DNA from 4 places in the Micromonospora sp. NPDC050417 genome. Region 3 is predicted to be linked to each of the others. Evidence: riboswitches for the same ligand, from Rfam matches in the RefSeq annotation. Region 3 holds a riboswitch; each other region holds the start of a gene.
What was found. A riboswitch is a leader RNA that binds a small molecule or an ion and turns the genes downstream of it on or off. The one in region 3 is predicted to bind cobalamin.

Region 1 (3,915 bases), on a different contig from region 3:
GATCCGGACAGCCAGAACGTGATCTGCTGGGTGGCGTGCGGGTCGGCCACCCAGATGATGACGAATGAGGTGACGGCGGCGCAGAGCTGACTGACCGCCACCCCGGTGAGGATCATGCGGGTGGGTGCGAGTCGGGCTCCCCGGCTGCTCGCGCTCGCGATGACGAGGGCGAACGCCGCGAGTGCTCCGACGAACGCGCCGCTGGTCAGCGACCAGACCGTCGAGCCGACGCCAGCCACGATGATCAGGACCGCGCCGAGGGAGGCGCCGGAGGAGATACCGAGCAGGTACGGGTCGGCCAGCGCGTTGCGGGTGACGGTCTGCATGACGGCTCCGACGGCGGCGAGTCCTGCTCCGACGGCGGCGGCGAGGAGGACCCGGGGTAGGCGAATCTGCCAGACGATGTGGTCCCGCAGGAGCGGCACGTCGGAGCGCAGCACGCCCACGTGGTCACCGATGACGGTCCACACGGTGCCGAGCGAGAGGTCGGCGGGTCCCACGGTCACCGCAGCCCCGATCGACAGGACGAGTATCCCGGTCAGCGTGATGACCAGCACCGTAACGCCCGGGCGTGGCGCCGCCGTTGCTGGCGGCACCACGCGTCGGTCGGTACGGTGCGTGCTTCCGGCGGTCAGCGTGGTGTCCGGGTTGGCAGCGCGGCGAGCCCCTGCGCCAGGTGCTCGATGCCGAGCACGTTCCGGACCCCGGCGGTCGTCTCGGAGAACGGGATCACGACGAACCGTTTGCCGGTCACGGCCGGCAGGTCCCGCAGAGTGGCGTTGCCGGTGAGGAAGCTCTGTTTGGCGGCGGCCCGGTCCCACTCCGCGTCCACCAGGACGATGACGTCCGGGTCGCGTTCGACAACCTTTTCCCAGCTGGTGTCGCCCCAGCTACCGGGCAGGTCGGTGAACGCGTTGCCGACCCCCACCGCTGACATGAGCATTTGTGGCCCACCGCAGCAGGAGCCCACGCTCGGCGCGTCGGTCCCGCTGTCCCACCAGAGCACCGAGATGTCCTTCGCGTCCTTGACACTCGACGCGGCGGCGGCGATCCGCGTCCTCTGCGCGTCGATGAGGGAGGTGCCCCGCTCTGGTACCCCGAAGATCGCGGCGATGTCCCGGATCTCCCCGTACACGTCGTCGATGGTGAGCGGCGACGGGCGAGTTTCCTTCGGGCAGCCGGCGGGCGAGAGGTACGTACCGACGTTCAGGCTGGTGTAGGTGTCCCGCTCGCCGATCCCCTCGTCACTGAACGCGCTCGCGAACGAGGCGTAGACGAAGTCCGGAGCAGCCTCGATCAGCTTCTCCTTCGACGGGTACTCCTTCGCCAGCACGGGGATCTTCTGGTACGCGGCGGCGTACTCGGGCAGGATCGCGTCGTCGAGGTACGCGGTGCCGATCATCCGGTCCTGCAGACCCAGCGCGAGCATGATCTCAGTGGCCGCCTGGTTCATCGTCACCACCCGCGATGGCGGCTGGGCGAACTGCACCGGCACACCACAGTTGGTGAGCGTGACCGTCGTGGCCGACGGTGTCCCGGACGGTGCGCCCTGGTCCGAGGCGCAGCCGGCGACCGACACAGCGAAGATCATCATGATGGACAGCGGCGCGACAACGCGCCAGGACATACGGGGCCGCATTGCGCGCATGCGCATCAGGGACCGCCTTCCAGCACCTCGTGGACGGGTCGTTACGTGCCGTGGCCGGTCTCCTGGCTGTCGGGAAACGCGTCTCCGACCGGCCTTCCCAGGCTGATGCCCAGTGACCTCGTACGACGAGGGCCAGAGACTTCCCGATAACAGTGGCGAGGGCCGCACCGGTCTCACACCGGTTTCCCGAGCACCACGGCGGCGCTACTCTAGCGCCCCGGTCGCCGCACGCAATATGACGCACCACACCATGCTCAAGCCTCTGTTGTCGCCGGGGTCGGGTAGATCAACTTATCGACGTGTCCGTCGACCAGCCCTCGGTTCGCGTCATTCCCCGACACCTCCGCGACCCGGGACCAACCCGTCCGTCAGCAGTTGTGCGCCAGGGCACGCGCCCAAGCGCGGCGCCGTCCCGCGCAGCCTTGCCACCGAGCACGTGATCCGGGTGGTCAGGGAGAGCGTCGCTCTCACAGGTCCGGTGGCTCCGCTGCCGCCATGGCTTTCCAGCGCGCCTCCGCGTATCGTCCCGATGTATCGCAACGATACATCGGACAGTGGGCTCGACCGAACGAGGGAGCGGCGATGAGGCGGGTCGATTACGACACGGAGCTGTACCAGAACTACTCCCGCGGCCGTGCGCTCACCGAGCACCAACTGGAGGCATGGACAAGCGCCTTTGCCGCCGCGCTACCCGACCGGCGCCCGCTGGTGGGGCTGGACGTCGGGTCGGGGACCGGCAGGTTCACCCCCGCGCTGGCGCGAGCGTTCGGGCCGGTGACCGGGGTCGAGCCGTCGGTCCGCATGCGCGAGCAGGCGCAGGAGCAGGAGCAGCATCCGGGCGTGCGGTACGTGGCAGGCTCCGCCGAGGACATGCCAGTTCCCTCGGGTAGCGCCGACTACGCGCTCATGTTCCTGTCCTGGCACCATGTCCAGGACAAGCCCCGAGCGGTCAGGGAACTGGCCAGGGTGGTCAAGCCGGCCGGGAGGCTGCTACTGCGCGCGAATTTCAGCGACCACCATCCCGAGCCGTGGTGGCTGGACCACTTCCCTCGCGGCCTTGAGGTGGACACCGCCCTGTTCCAGCCGCTGCACGAGGTCATCGCGATGTTCACGGAGGCCGGTTGGCGTGTCGCCGAATTCGGCCTGGTTACCCATTTGTCCGACGGCACTCGCGCCGACATGCTCGAACGGCTGCGTTTGCGTACCCTCTCGTTCTTCGCCCAGCTCAGCGCCGATGAGGTGGAGGCCGGCCTGCGCAGCATCGAGGAGGCCGTGTCCGGCGATCCCGACGCCCCATCGCCCGCGCTCTCCGAGCCGCTGCTCACCCTCGAACGACGCTAGCCAGGTCAGAGCCAGCTTCCTGCAGGTCGAGGACGCGGGCTCTGACTCGTCGGGTGGGCATGATCGGGCACACGGCGCGTCACGGTGTGGCGTCTCGCGGCAACGGGTGGTCGCGGCCCACGTCACCACGCTAGCCAATGCGACCCTCTGCCTGCCCGTGCAGGTTCCAGTAATAGGTGCGCAGAATGTCCCCGTCGGGAGTCAGTCGTTGGGATCCGGCTCTCCACCCCAGCCGTTCGTAGAAACCGGCTGCTCCTAACGGCCCCACCGACGTCTGCAACTCGGCCCACGTCGCGCCGACGGTCCGGACGTGGTCGATGAAATGGGCTACCAGCCGCTCACCGATTCCGCTCTTGCGCCAGCCCGGGTGCACCGCCAGCGCGGTGACGACGGCGACCTGCGGAGAGGCGAACGACTCGGGTTCTGCTTGCTCTGCCTGGCGGTGGAGCAAGCGGCGTGCCCACGGGCGGAACCGCGATCGCAGCAGGCGGGCCGCAACGCGAGGCCGGGCAAACAGCGCGACGCATCCCGCGCCCGCGAGGGACGCCATCGTGCGCCGGTCCGCCGTCAGCGCGGTCGCGTGCGCGACCTGGTCGCTGGTGCCCAACAGGAATCCGACAACCTCGTCCGGGGCAGCCGCCGGGTCAATGACGACGTAGCCGACGCCGTGCCCCGAGTCGAGGAACGTGCGTTGCCAGCGACGGACAAAGCGGGCACCGAGCGACGGGAAGACCCCGAACGGTAGGAGACCAACGTGGGCACGGGACGTGGCTGGAAGGTCTTCGTCCGTCATCGGCCGCAGGACGAGCTGGCCGCGAGCTGGATCGGTTGCCGCAGATTCGGAGATCGGCAGTGATGCCGTGGTGCTGACGTCGGGACTGCTCTTGATCCTGCGGAGGAAGCGCATAACCTCGACAACCTCGATG
Region 2 (3,915 bases), on a different contig from region 3:
GCACGTCCAGGCCCAGCGCTTCCTGAAGCCGGATGACGTGCTGGACCTCGGCGCGCATCCGTTCGGTGTAGCCGGCGTCGTCGAGGGTGCCGGCGCGCAGTGCGGCGCGGGCCTTGCGCAACTCGGCCGTCTGTGGGAAGGACCCGATCGTGGTGGTCGGCAGGTCCGGCAACCCCAGCCGTTCCTGCTGGCGGGCGGCCCGGTTGGTGTAGTCGCCGCGCTGCCGGTCGGTGGCGTCGAGCGCGGCGAGTCGGGCCCGGACGTTGTCGTGCCGCCACACCGCCGGGGCGGGCGGCAGAGGTGCGGGCAGGTGCGTGGTGCCGTCGCGTAGCGCGCGTCCGAGCAGGACGACCTCGTCTACCTTCTGCCGGGCGAACGCGAGCCGCTCGTACAGTTGGGGGTCGAGGCGGGTCTCGGCGGACAGGTCGACCGGGACGTGCAGAAGCGAGCAGGACGTGGAGACGGCTACGTGGTCGGCGAGCCCGGTGACCGTCGCCCCGGTGGTGACGGCGGCGCGTAGGTCGGTACGCCAGATGTTGTGGCCGTCGACCAGGCCGGCGACGATGGTCTTGCCGCGCAGCGGGCCTGCGGTGGCGAGCCGCTTGAGGTTGCCCGGTCCGGCGGCCAGGTCCAGTCCGACCGCCTCGACCGGGGTGTTCAGCAGGGCAGGTAGGGCGTCGCCGAGCTCGCCGAAGTAGGTGGCCACGAAGATCTGCGGCCGATCGGCGATCTCACCGAGCCGGGTGTAGGCATGGTGCAGGGCGTCGATCTCGGCGGCGGTGCGGTCGGCGACGTAGGCGGGCTCATCCAGTTGCACCCACGCCACGCCCGCCTCCGCGAACGTGGTGAGGATTCCGGAGTACGTCTCGACCAGCTCGTCGAGGCGGGCGAACGGATCGTCGCCCTTGGCCAACAGCAGGAAGGTCGCCGGCCCAACCAACACCGGGCGGGTGTTGATGCCAAGGTCGCGGGCCTCGGCGTACTCCCGCAGTGCCTTCGCCGGGTTCGCGGCGAAGACGGTACCCGCGCTGATCTCCGGCACCAGGTAGTGGTAGTTCGTGTCGAACCACTTCGTCAGTTCGAGGGCCGGCTCGGCGTCGACACCCCGGGCCATAGCGAAGTAGGTGTCCAACTCGGACAAACCCAGGCGGGCAAACCGGTCGGGAATTGCTCCAACGGCGACCGCGGTGTCGAGCACCTGGTCGTAATAGGAGAAGGTGTTCGACGGGATCGAGTCGAGGCGGGCGTCACGCAGCGTCCGCCAGACCTCAGCCCGCAACGTGGCAGCGATGTTCTCCAGGCTGTCGGCGTCGATGGTGCCGGCCCAGTACGCCTCAACGGCCTTCTTCAGCTCGCGATTCGCGCCGACGCGCGGATAGCCGAGCACGGTGCTCTGACCAAATGCGGTGGTGCTCACAGGGGGTCCTTCCCTCGAAGTGCCCGGCGGGCACGGGAGAGGGGAAGACAGGGCACAGCGAGGTGCCGTCTCTCCGCCCTGGCCCTCCCGAGGGACCGCCGGCGGCGCACACCGGGCGGCGTGCGCAGCGCTGGCAGGTCTTCGGACTCGTGGGCATGACACAAGGTCGCCTACTGGCCGTCGCTTCCCAGACCTTCCGGTCCAGTGCTTGTTGACGGCGGTCGTTCCCACTCACCGCTGCGGGGCAGTCCCGGTTTTCCACCGGGTTCCCTCTTACGACGCCCGACCTGTGAGGGTCGGGCGAACCAGCACCGCCCACCATCGTACGGGTCCCACAACGGTTTACGAGCGAGGCTGTCCGAGACGCGGGACGGGTACCGCCAGCTGGTTGACGTGTCCTCCGATGTCCGCCGCTGGAACGCGGTCGGCACTCGCCGTTCGTCGGCGCTCGGCGACGTGGGCGCCCAGCCCGTGAACCCTTTTCGTGTGGCCTGCGGATAACAGGTGATGGTTCCCCGGTCCGCGAAAGGTCGTGCATGAATCGTTTGAGACGAGTCAGGACCGCCGACGTCGGCGTGCTGACGGACGCGGCGGTGATCGAGCGGTCCGTCCGGGATCCCGGAAGCTTCGCGACGATCTTCGACAGGCGTGAGCCGTACATCCATCGCTACCTGGCGAGGCGGCGCGGTGCCGAAATCGCGGACGACCTGGTCGCCGAGACGTTTCTGGCGGCGTTCCGCCGTCGGGAGCGGTTCGACACCGCCCATCCGGACGCCCGGCCGTGGCTGTACGGGATCGCCACCAACACGGTCAGTCAGCATCGGCGCGAGGAGGCGCGCGAGTACCGGCTGCGGCAGGCGTACGTGCCGGCGACCACCGAGGCGTCGCACGCCGACCGGGTCACCAGCGCGGTCACCGCGCCGAACGAACCCTTGCCAGAAACAGTGGGGAGATGGTGATGCGAAGAAGAACGGCACTGTCGGCGCTACTGGTCGTCGTCACGGCGGCGTCCGGGGTGGTCGTGCCGGAGGCGGCGGCCAGCCCTGTGACGGCTCAGCGGCTCGCCGCCGAAAGCGCGACCGTGACGTTGCTGACCGGCGACACGGTGACGGTCAGCGGTACCCGCGTGGTGAACGTACGGGCGGCGAAGGGCCGGGAACACCTGATGTTCCACTCGTACACCGACGAACGGGGTGACACACACATCGTGCCCGAGGACGCGCAGGCCCTCCTGCGAGCGGGCAGGCTGGACCCGCGGCTGTTCAACGTCACCGAGTTGGTCGACTCCGGATTCGACGACGCCACGGCCCCCCGGCTGCCGCTGATCGTCGACCACGCCGGCCCGACACCGCGCAGCGCGGCCGCCCGGGTGAACCGGGTGCTGCCGGCCGTGGGCGTGACGGCCGTCTCCGTGGAGCGTTCCGCCGTGTACTGGCCGACGGCTCGGAGCGCCGAGCGGGTCTGGCTCGACGGGCGAGTCCGGGCCTCGCTGGAGCACTCGGTGCCGCAGATCGGCGCCCCGGTGGCGTGGAGCGCCGGGCACACCGGGGCGGGTACCACGGTCGCGGTGCTGGACACCGGGATCGACGCCGGGCACCCGGACCTGGCCGACGCGGTGGTGGGCGCGAGTGACTTCACCGGCGGCGCCGACCCCGACGACCGGCACGGGCACGGTACCCACGTCGCGTCCATCGTCGCCGGCCGGGACGCCCGGTACCGGGGGGTCGCGCCGGACACTCGGATCCTCAACGCGAAGGTGCTCGGCGACGACGGCACCGGAAGCGAGTCCTCGGTCATCGCGGGCATGGAGTGGGCCACGTCGCAGGGCGCCGATGTGGTGAACATGAGCCTGGGCGGCAGCCCCAGCGACGGCACGGATCCGCTGTCACAGGCGGTCAACGAACTCACCGCCAGGACGGGCACGCTGTTCGTGGTCGCCACGGGCAACGACCCGGCCAGCATCGAGTCGCCGGGCGCGGCTGACGCCGCCCTGACCGTGGGCGCGGTCAACCGCGATGACGAGCTGGCGGAGTTCTCCGGACGCGGCCCGCGGATCCTGGACGGCGGGATCAAACCGGACATCACCGCGCCCGGCGTCGACATCACCGCAGCGCGGGCCAGGAACAGCGGGCAGGGTGAGCCGGGGCAGAGCCACCTGCCGCTGTCCGGCACCTCGATGGCCACCCCGCACGTCGCCGGCGCGGCCGCGATCCTCGCCGGAGCACACCCGGACTGGAAAGCGGACCAGCTCAAGGCCGCACTCATGGGCAGCGCCGCCCCGAACGACGGGCTGACGATCTTCGAGCAGGGTGCCGGCCGGGTCGACCTCGCCGCGGCCGTCAGGACGACGGTGGTCGCCTTCCCGACGAACCTCAACCTGGGCACCGTGCGGTGGCCGCACCACGACAACCAGCCGATCAGCAGAACCGTTACCTACACCAACCTCGGCACCAGCCCGGTCACGCTCGACCTCGCGGCCGATGTCCGGAGCGAGGACC
Region 3 (3,915 bases):
TCGACGCGATGCTGGCCCTCTGCGAGACGGTCGAGTGCCGACGGGTCGGGCTGCTCGCCTACTTCGGCCAGCGCAGCGACCCGTGCGGCAACTGCGACACCTGCCTCACCCCGCCGCAGTCCTGGGACGCGACGATCCCGGCACAGAAGCTGCTCTCCACGGTGCTGCGCCTGCACCGTGAACGGAACCAGAGGTTCGGCGCCGGGCAGTCGATCGACATCCTGCTCGGCAGGAAGACGGAGAAGGTCGTCCAGTACGGCCACGACTCGCTCACCGTCTTCGGTATCGGCGGTGAACTGCGCGAGGCCGAGTGGCGCGGGGTGGTCCGCCAGCTCCTCGCCCAGGGCCTGCTCGCGGTGCAGGGCGAGTACGGCACCCTGGTCCTCACGGAGACCAGCGCGGAGGTGCTGGGCCGGCAACGGACGGTGATGATGCGACGCGAGCCGGAGCGGACGTCCACCTCCCGTGCCGCCAAGTCGCGCGGCGCGACCGCGACGGTCGAACTGCCGCCCGGTGCCGAGCCGGTGTTCGAGCGGCTCCGGGCCTGGCGGGCGGCGACCGCGAAGGAACAGGGCGTCCCGGCGTACGTGATCTTCCACGATGCGACACTGCGCCAGATCGCGACCGAGGTCCCGTCGTCCCTGGCCACGCTGGGCGGGGTCAGCGGCGTTGGTGAGAACAAGCTGGCGAAGTACGGCCAGCAGATCCTGGACACCCTGGCCAACGACTGACCGGCTCAGCCCAACGGCTCCCCCGACCGGCGCAGGTTCCACCGCCCCGCCCCTCCCCCGAGCACGGTCGCGGTCAGCGGGGCGATGTCGATGCGCCAGAACGAGGCGGGGGTCGCCGCGATCGCGTTGACGACCAGGGCGCGGATCACCATCGGGTGGGTGACGGCGATGACCGTACGGGCGGTGCCGGGGAGTTCCCGTAACCAGGTCCCGGTCCGGGCGATCAGGTCGTCCAGACTCTCGCCGCCGTGGGGCGCGGCTGCCGGGTCGGTCAGCCAGGTCGCGACCGCGTCCGGCTCGTCGGCCGCCACCTCGTCGAGGGTACGCCCCGACCAGCGACCGAGATCCCCGTCACGCAACCCGTCGTCGGGGGTGGGAGTCAGCCCGAGCGCCGTGGCGGTCTGGGTGCAGCGCCGGGCGGGGGCGCAGCGCACCTCGTCGTAGCGGATCAGAGTCGCGGCGGCGGTGGTGGCGGCGGCGAGCCCGTGCTGGTCCAGCGGCTCGTCCAGGGGAAACGCCGCCCGGCGTACCGCCGGGGTGGACGCGTGGGAGACGAGGACCAGTCGGATCACCACCTGTGTCGACCTGCTTTCGATCCGGGTGCCGGCTCACGCCGGGGTGGTCGGTGCGCCGGGCACACGGGGCCGCAGTTGACACCCCTGCGCCGCCGCCCGTAGCGTCCCGAGCACAGCGTGACGGTGGGAGGAAGCCGGTGGGAACCCGGCACGGTCGCGCCACTGTAACCGGTCCGCCGATGTCGGCGGCTCCGGAAGTCAGACCCTCCACCGTCACGGACGCCGCTATGGGACGCGTGATCCCGAGGAGGTTTGCCATGGCAAACATATCCGTATCCGCACTGCCGACGCCGACCGCCGTACCGGCACCGACGCCGATCCCGCTCCGCCAGATCCTGCCCTGGGCGATCTTCGGTGCGGTGCTCGCCGTCGTGCTGCTCTACTTCGTCGGCGCGGAGCAGGGTGTGACCTCCGTCTTCTCCGGCGAGTCGGTGCACGAGTTCGTCCACGACGGACGCCACCTTCTCGGTTTCCCCTGCCACTAGTAGCGGGCGGACTCAGATGCTCTCCGCTCGTTCACTGCTGATTCGTGGGATGCTGGTCGGCCTGGCCGCCGGTGTCGCCGCCTACCTGTTCGCCACCCTCTTCGGTGAGGGCCCGGTCGGGCAGGCGATCGATTTCGAATCCGCGCAGGGTGCTGCCGCACACGCGGCGGCGCACGCGGCCGACGCCGGGGCACACACCGACGCGGCCGAGCCCGAGTTGGTCAGCCGTCTCGTGCAGAGCACGATCGGGCTGGCCACCGCCGCACTTGTGTACGGGGTGGCGCTCGGCGGCCTGTTCGCGCTCGCGTTCGCGATCGCGTACGGCCGGATCGGTCGGTTCACCCCGAGGGCGACCGCCGCCCTGGTCGCCCTCGGCGGCTTCGTGACGGTCGCTCTCGTCCCGTTCCTGAAGTACCCGGCGAACCCGCCGGCCACGGGTAACCCGGACACCCTCGACCAGCGGACCGTCCTGTACTTCCTGATGATCGTGATCGGGGTGGCTGCCGGGCTGCTCGCCCTGCACCTCGGCCGCTGGCTCCACCCCCGGTACGGGGCGTGGAACGCGACCCTGCTCGCGGTGGGGGCGTACGCGGTATTCATCACCGTCGTGCAGCTCTCGCTGCCGACGATCAACGAGGTGCCGGACGGCTTCCCCGCCCTGGTGCTGTGGGAGTTCCGGCTGGCGTCACTCGGCACCCAGTTCGTCACCTGGGCCACCCTCGGGTTGCTCTTCGGCGCGCTCACCGAACGCCGGGTCCGCGCCACCGCGACCCGACGGGCGGGCGAGACGGTCCCGGCCTGATCGCTTCGACATTCGACAGCACGGCCACCGCTCGGCGGGCTCCACGCCCGTCGGACGGTGGCCGTGGCAGTGTCCGGCGCCGCGTCGTTCAGCCCCGGCTGTGGACCGGGTTCGGCGTGTGCGGCAGCTTGCCGAGTTGGCGCCACTCGGTCTCGGCCACCTCGACCCCGTAGTGCTTCGCGGCGACCTTGATGTTGGCGAAAGCCTGCTCCCGCTCGGCGTCGGTAACGCCCTGTACCTGGTCAAACCGGGCCACCGCGTTACGTACGTGGGAGGCGTCGACTAGGGGTTCCTTGCGTTTTGTCGGGAACGCGAAGACCGTGTCTGGTAGTTCCCGCTTCTGCTTGCTACCGAGGGTGCCGTGCTCCTCGTGCGGCTTCCAGGTGGTTTTCATGCTGCTTCCCTACCCCGACCGGGGGCGGGATACACCGGTTCAGTGGCTGCGGTGGTCGCCGCCGTCGGCATCGGTGGGCAGCTTGCCGAGAACCTTGTCGATGATGTGGATCCGGGCGTTGACGGCACGGTAGTCGACACAGAGGGTGTCCGCCTGGCCGGCAACCCGGGCCATCGCGCCACTCGCGGTCACCTCGACCGGCGTGCCGTCCAGGGTGGTCACCTGGCCGGCGGCCACCAGGTCGGCCAGCGGGCGGGACCCGTCCACGATGTGCGCCTTGAGCAGTGCACGCAGGTCGTCCTTGCGCTCGATGAAGAGCTTGTCGAGGGTGTCCTCGGAGAACTTGCCGCCGAACGCGTCATCGGTCGGGGCGAGAATGGTCAGCCCCGTCATGCCGCGCAGTTCGGGCCCGAGTCCCGAGGCCCGCAGCGCCGCCTCGAAGCGGGTGAGGACGGGAATCCACTGCAACACCACGTCGACCGGCTCACCGGCGAGCGACGCCGGGTTCCCGGGATCGGTGCCGGCGGGCAGCACGTCGCAGAGTGGACCGGTCACGCCGGCGGGTCCCGCTACGGCCGGTGCGCCCCGGGCGGCGCCGCGTTCGCCGTGGTCGGGGTCGGCGCCCGTACAGGCGGTCGCGACGAGCGCCAGGAGCAGTGCCGCGACGGCGAGGCCCGGTGCCGTACGGGACCGGCGGGTGCCGGAGAGGGTCGACGGGTGGTACGGAGCGGATGGCTCGGACACGGTCTCAGCCCTTCGGATCCGGTCGTACCGGCGGACCGGGCTCGGGGCCCGGCCCGCCGGTACGAGGGTGCCGGTGGTGATCAGGTGCGTTACGGGTCCTGCCTGGTCAGAGCCCCGCGCACTGGCCCGATCGTGGGCCCTGCACGGTGTTGCGGAGGCCGAGGTTGATCGGCGCCGGACTGTT
Region 4 (3,915 bases), on a different contig from region 3:
TGACCACGGTCGCCGAGTTGGCCGAGCGACACGGCGTACGGGTCGTGGCGGACGAGATCCACGCGCCGCTGGTGTACGCGGGCGCGACCTTCGTTCCGTACCTGTCGCTGCCCGCCGCGGCGAACGCCTTCGCGCTGCTCTCGGCGTCGAAGGCATGGAATCTGGCCGGACTCAAGGCTGCGGTGGCGGTAGCCGGACCGGAAGCGGCGGTCGACCTGGCACGGATGCCACCGGAGGTCGGCGACGGCCCCAGCCACCTCGGCGTCATCGCCCACAGCGCGGCGCTACGACTCGGCGGCTCCTGGCTGGACAACCTGCTGGCGGGCCTCGACGACAACCGGAAGCTCCTCGGCGAACTGCTCGCCGAGGAGCTTCCACTGGTCCGGTACCGACCGCCGGACGGCACCTACCTGGCCTGGCTGGACTGTCGCGCCCTGGATCTGCCCGCCGACCCGGCGGAGGTGTTCCTGGCACGTGGCCGGGTGGCGTTCGTGCCCGGACCCGACTTCGGCACCGGTGGCACCGGCCACGTCCGGTTCAACCTCGCCACCTCCCCCGAGATCATCACCGAAGCGGTACGTCGGATGGCCACCGCCGTACGCTGAGTCGATCCGGCGCCCCCGGGACCAGGATCGCGGTGCCGGAGTACCTGACCGGCTACCGGTTCGCCTGACCGCTCTTCGGTTGGTGCGACAGCTCAGCCGAGCGCCCACGCCTCGGTGGTCGTGGTGACCGTACGGTCGGTGTCGGCGGCCTCTTCGACCGCCAGGCCGATCAGGTGGTCCTGTGCCCCGTCGGCCAGTGGGTACGGCGGCGGGCCTTCACCGCGTACCCATGCGGCCATGGCCTGGAGCAGGGTCGCGGTGGCGATCTCGTCGTCGTTCCAGCGCAGGCCCGGATAGGGATTGCGGTAGAGGACTTCGGAACCAAGGGTGATGGTCTCGGTGTCGAAGCCGTCAAGGTCCAGGTCGTGACCGGTCTGCCGCCGTACCAGGGGTGTGCGCACGATCGCCCGGGGTGCGGCCAGGTGGACGATCTCGTCGTCGCGTAGCTCCCCGTGGGTGCCCCGGACGAGGAGTCGCCGGAACCGTAGTTGGTTGCGTGACTGGTTGTCGGTGAAGTCGTAGAGCCCGGAGCGGCCGTCGCCGAAGTCCAGGGTGGCGATGGTGGTGGTGGCGGGCTTCGGTGTCGGGTCGTCGGTCCAGCCCTGGCGGGTCTGCGGGTCGAGCAGCGGTGCGGTGGTCCGACTCGCCCGGATGGTGGCCGGGTCGTGACTGACGCCGAGCAGGCCACGGATGAGGGAGACGGCGTGGTACTGGTGCGTCGAGGAGACCTGGACCTGGGTCGGCGTACCGATGATCCCGGAGCGGACCGCCGCCGCGCGGGCGGCGTGTGCGGGCATCAGCAGATACTGTTCGGCGACCTGGACCAGGCCGGATTCGCCGACCTCGTCCCAGAGCCGACGCAGTCCGGCGACATCGGACGCGGGCGGGGTCTCGGTCAGCACTGGCACGCCACTCGCCACCGCCGCCGTGACCACGTCCGCGTTCACCGCTCGGGGCAGGGCGGTCACCAGGAAGTCCGGGCGGGCGGTCGCCAGGCAGTCGGCGAGCGAACCGAAGTACGGCACCGGCAGTGTCCGGGGTGTGGGAACCACAGCCCCGACGCAGGTCACGTCGGGCAACGCGGCGGACAACCGCCAGAACGCCTGCGCCCGCCAGCCGAACCCGATCAACGCGAACTTCGTCTCGTCTCTCATCCGGCCCACCTTAGGCATCCCTCGGGGCAGGCGGGCACGCCCACTGCTTCGTGGTCGTGCTCGACCGAAACGTACGCCCGGCGCCCAACCCGACACGCCTCCATGGTTATGCGTCGGTCTTCTCACCTGAAGTGGCCGGAGAGTCACCTTGTGCCGAGCTGTCAGCGATGGGCCTCTCGCCGTGCGGTGCACCTCGGCCGTGCGGTCGGTATCCGGTGGGCCGGGGGCGATCCCACCAGGACACGAACGCGACACGACATCTGGTGTTCGTTTATCCCTACCGCCCCATATATAGTTCGTGACGCAACTGGTTCAGCCGGACATCCAGCCGGCTGAGGCAACAGGGAACCCGGTGTGAATCCGGGACTGCCCCGCAGCGGTGAGTGGGAACGACCGCCGTCACAGAGCACTGGGAGCACCGGCACCCGCCGGTCACCTCCTGGGAAGCGACGGCCAGTAGGAGGACACGGGTTTCCGTGGCCGCGCCCGCGAGTCCGAAGACCTGCCAGTAGCGCCGCGCCCGGCGAACCGAGCGCGGCGGTCCGAGACCGCGCGGGACGGTCGACGGCTGCGACGCGACCCCCTGGGCTGCGCGTCTCCGCCTGCCTGCGCGCTCGGACCTCGTCGACGACGAGCACGAGGAGTGACAGGTGACGGTCACGGAGATGGTGACGGGCGAGGGAAACCCACTCGCACCGGGTCAACGCCGTACGCAGATGCACGTCCGTAAGCGCAACGGTGCGACCGAGCCGGTCGACGTACAGAAGATCGTCCGGGCGGTGGCGCGGTGGGCGGACGATCTGACCGAGATCGACCCGCTGCGGGTGGCCACGAAGACGATCAGCGGCCTCTACGACGGGGCGACCACGGCCGAACTGGACCGGCTGTCGATCCAGACCGCCGCCGAGATGACCGGTGAGGAGCCGCAGTACTCCCGACTCGCCGCCCGGCTGCTCGCCGGGTACGTCGACAAGGAGGTACGCGACCAGGGCATCGCCTCGTTCAGCCAGGCGATCCGGCTCGGTCACGAGCAGGGGCTGATCGGCGACGAGACGGCGCGGTTCGTGTCGGTCAACGCCCGGAAACTCGACGACGCGATCGATCCCACGGCCGACCTGCGGTTCGAGTACTTCGGACTGCGTACGGTCTATGACCGCTACCTGCTGCGCCACCCGGTGACCCGGCTGACCGTGGAGACCCCGCAGTACTGGCTGTTGCGGGTCGCCTGCGGACTCTCCGAGACCCCGGCCGAGGCGATCGGTTTCTACCGGCTGATGTCGTCGCTGGCCTACCTGCCCAGCTCCCCCACCCTCTTCAACTCCGGCACCGCGCACACCCAGATGTCCTCCTGCTTCCTGGTCGACTCGCCCCGCGACGAACTCGACTCGATCTACGACCGGTACGCCCAGGTCGCGAAGCTGTCGAAGTTCGCCGGCGGCATCGGCATCGCCTGGTCCCGGGTACGTTCCCGGGGCGCGCTGATCCGGGGCACGAACGGCCTCTCCAACGGGATCGTGCCGTGGTTGCGGACCCTCGACGCGAGCGTGGCGGCGGTCAACCAGGGTGGCCGACGCAAGGGCGCGGCCTGCGTCTACCTGGAGCCGTGGCACCCGGACGTCGAGGAGTTTCTCGAACTTCGCGACAACACCGGTGAGGACGCCCGGCGTACGCACAACCTGAACCTGGCCAACTGGATACCGGACGAGTTCATGCGTCGGGTCGAAGCCGACGAGGTGTGGTCGCTGTTCGACCCGGCCGAGGTGCCGGAGCTGCCGGACCTGTGGGGCGACGAGTTCGACGCCGCCTACCGGGCGGCGGAGGCGGCGGGCCGGTTCGTGCGTCAGGTCAAGGCCCGTGACCTGTACGGGCGGATGATGCGCACCCTGGCGCAGACCGGCAACGGGTGGATGACGTTCAAGGACCCGTCGAACCGGCTCTGCAACCAGACCGCCGAACCGGGCAACGTGGTGCACCTCTCCAATCTCTGCACCGAGATCGTCGAGGTCTCGGGCGACGGCGAGACAGCGGTCTGCAACCTCGGCTCGGTGAACCTGGCGGCGCACGTGGCCGGCGACGACCTCGACTGGGAGCGGTTGCGCGAGACGGTGCGTACCGCGGTGCTCTTCCTCGACCGGGTCATCGACATCAACTACTAC

Region 1: it holds a riboswitch for cobalamin, as region 3 does, so the genes downstream of both, ACIBF5_RS28645 (ABC transporter substrate-binding protein) here and ACIBF5_RS11270 (CbtB domain-containing protein) in region 3, are expected to answer to the same signal.
Region 2: it holds a riboswitch for cobalamin, as region 3 does, so the genes downstream of both, metE (5-methyltetrahydropteroyltriglutamate--homocysteine S-methyltransferase) here and ACIBF5_RS11270 (CbtB domain-containing protein) in region 3, are expected to answer to the same signal.
Region 4: it holds a riboswitch for cobalamin, as region 3 does, so the genes downstream of both, ACIBF5_RS32455 (ribonucleoside-diphosphate reductase subunit alpha) here and ACIBF5_RS11270 (CbtB domain-containing protein) in region 3, are expected to answer to the same signal.

The regions. Positions count from the first base shown of each region.
Region 1 is NZ_JBITIH010000028.1:65,547-69,461, reverse strand. It holds gene ACIBF5_RS28650 (FecCD family ABC transporter permease) at 1-599, opposite strand, end outside; gene ACIBF5_RS28645 (ABC transporter substrate-binding protein) at 632-1,594, opposite strand; cobalamin riboswitch at 1,683-1,861, opposite strand; gene ACIBF5_RS28640 (class I SAM-dependent methyltransferase) at 2,231-2,989, shown strand; gene ACIBF5_RS28635 (GNAT family N-acetyltransferase) at 3,120-3,896, opposite strand.
Region 2 is NZ_JBITIH010000001.1:57,632-61,546, reverse strand. It holds gene metE (5-methyltetrahydropteroyltriglutamate--homocysteine S-methyltransferase) at 1-1,417, opposite strand, end outside; cobalamin riboswitch at 1,532-1,742, opposite strand; gene ACIBF5_RS00185 (RNA polymerase sigma factor) at 1,954-2,376, shown strand; gene ACIBF5_RS00180 (S8 family peptidase) at 2,376-3,915, shown strand, end outside.
Region 3 is NZ_JBITIH010000007.1:10,120-14,034, reverse strand. It holds gene recQ (DNA helicase RecQ) at 1-731, shown strand, start outside; gene ACIBF5_RS11275 (histidine phosphatase family protein) at 737-1,306, opposite strand; adenosylcobalamin (AdoCbl) riboswitch at 1,423-1,524, shown strand; gene ACIBF5_RS11270 (CbtB domain-containing protein) at 1,564-1,791, shown strand; gene ACIBF5_RS11265 (CbtA family protein) at 1,808-2,593, shown strand; gene ACIBF5_RS11260 (DUF6582 domain-containing protein) at 2,682-2,987, opposite strand; gene ACIBF5_RS11255 (fasciclin domain-containing protein) at 3,027-3,731, opposite strand; gene ACIBF5_RS11250 (M14 family zinc carboxypeptidase) at 3,838-3,915, opposite strand, start outside.
Region 4 is NZ_JBITIH010000054.1:2,089-6,003, reverse strand. It holds gene ACIBF5_RS32465 (MalY/PatB family protein) at 1-605, shown strand, start outside; gene ACIBF5_RS32460 (Gfo/Idh/MocA family protein) at 698-1,759, opposite strand; cobalamin riboswitch at 2,051-2,284, shown strand; gene ACIBF5_RS32455 (ribonucleoside-diphosphate reductase subunit alpha) at 2,425-3,915, shown strand, end outside.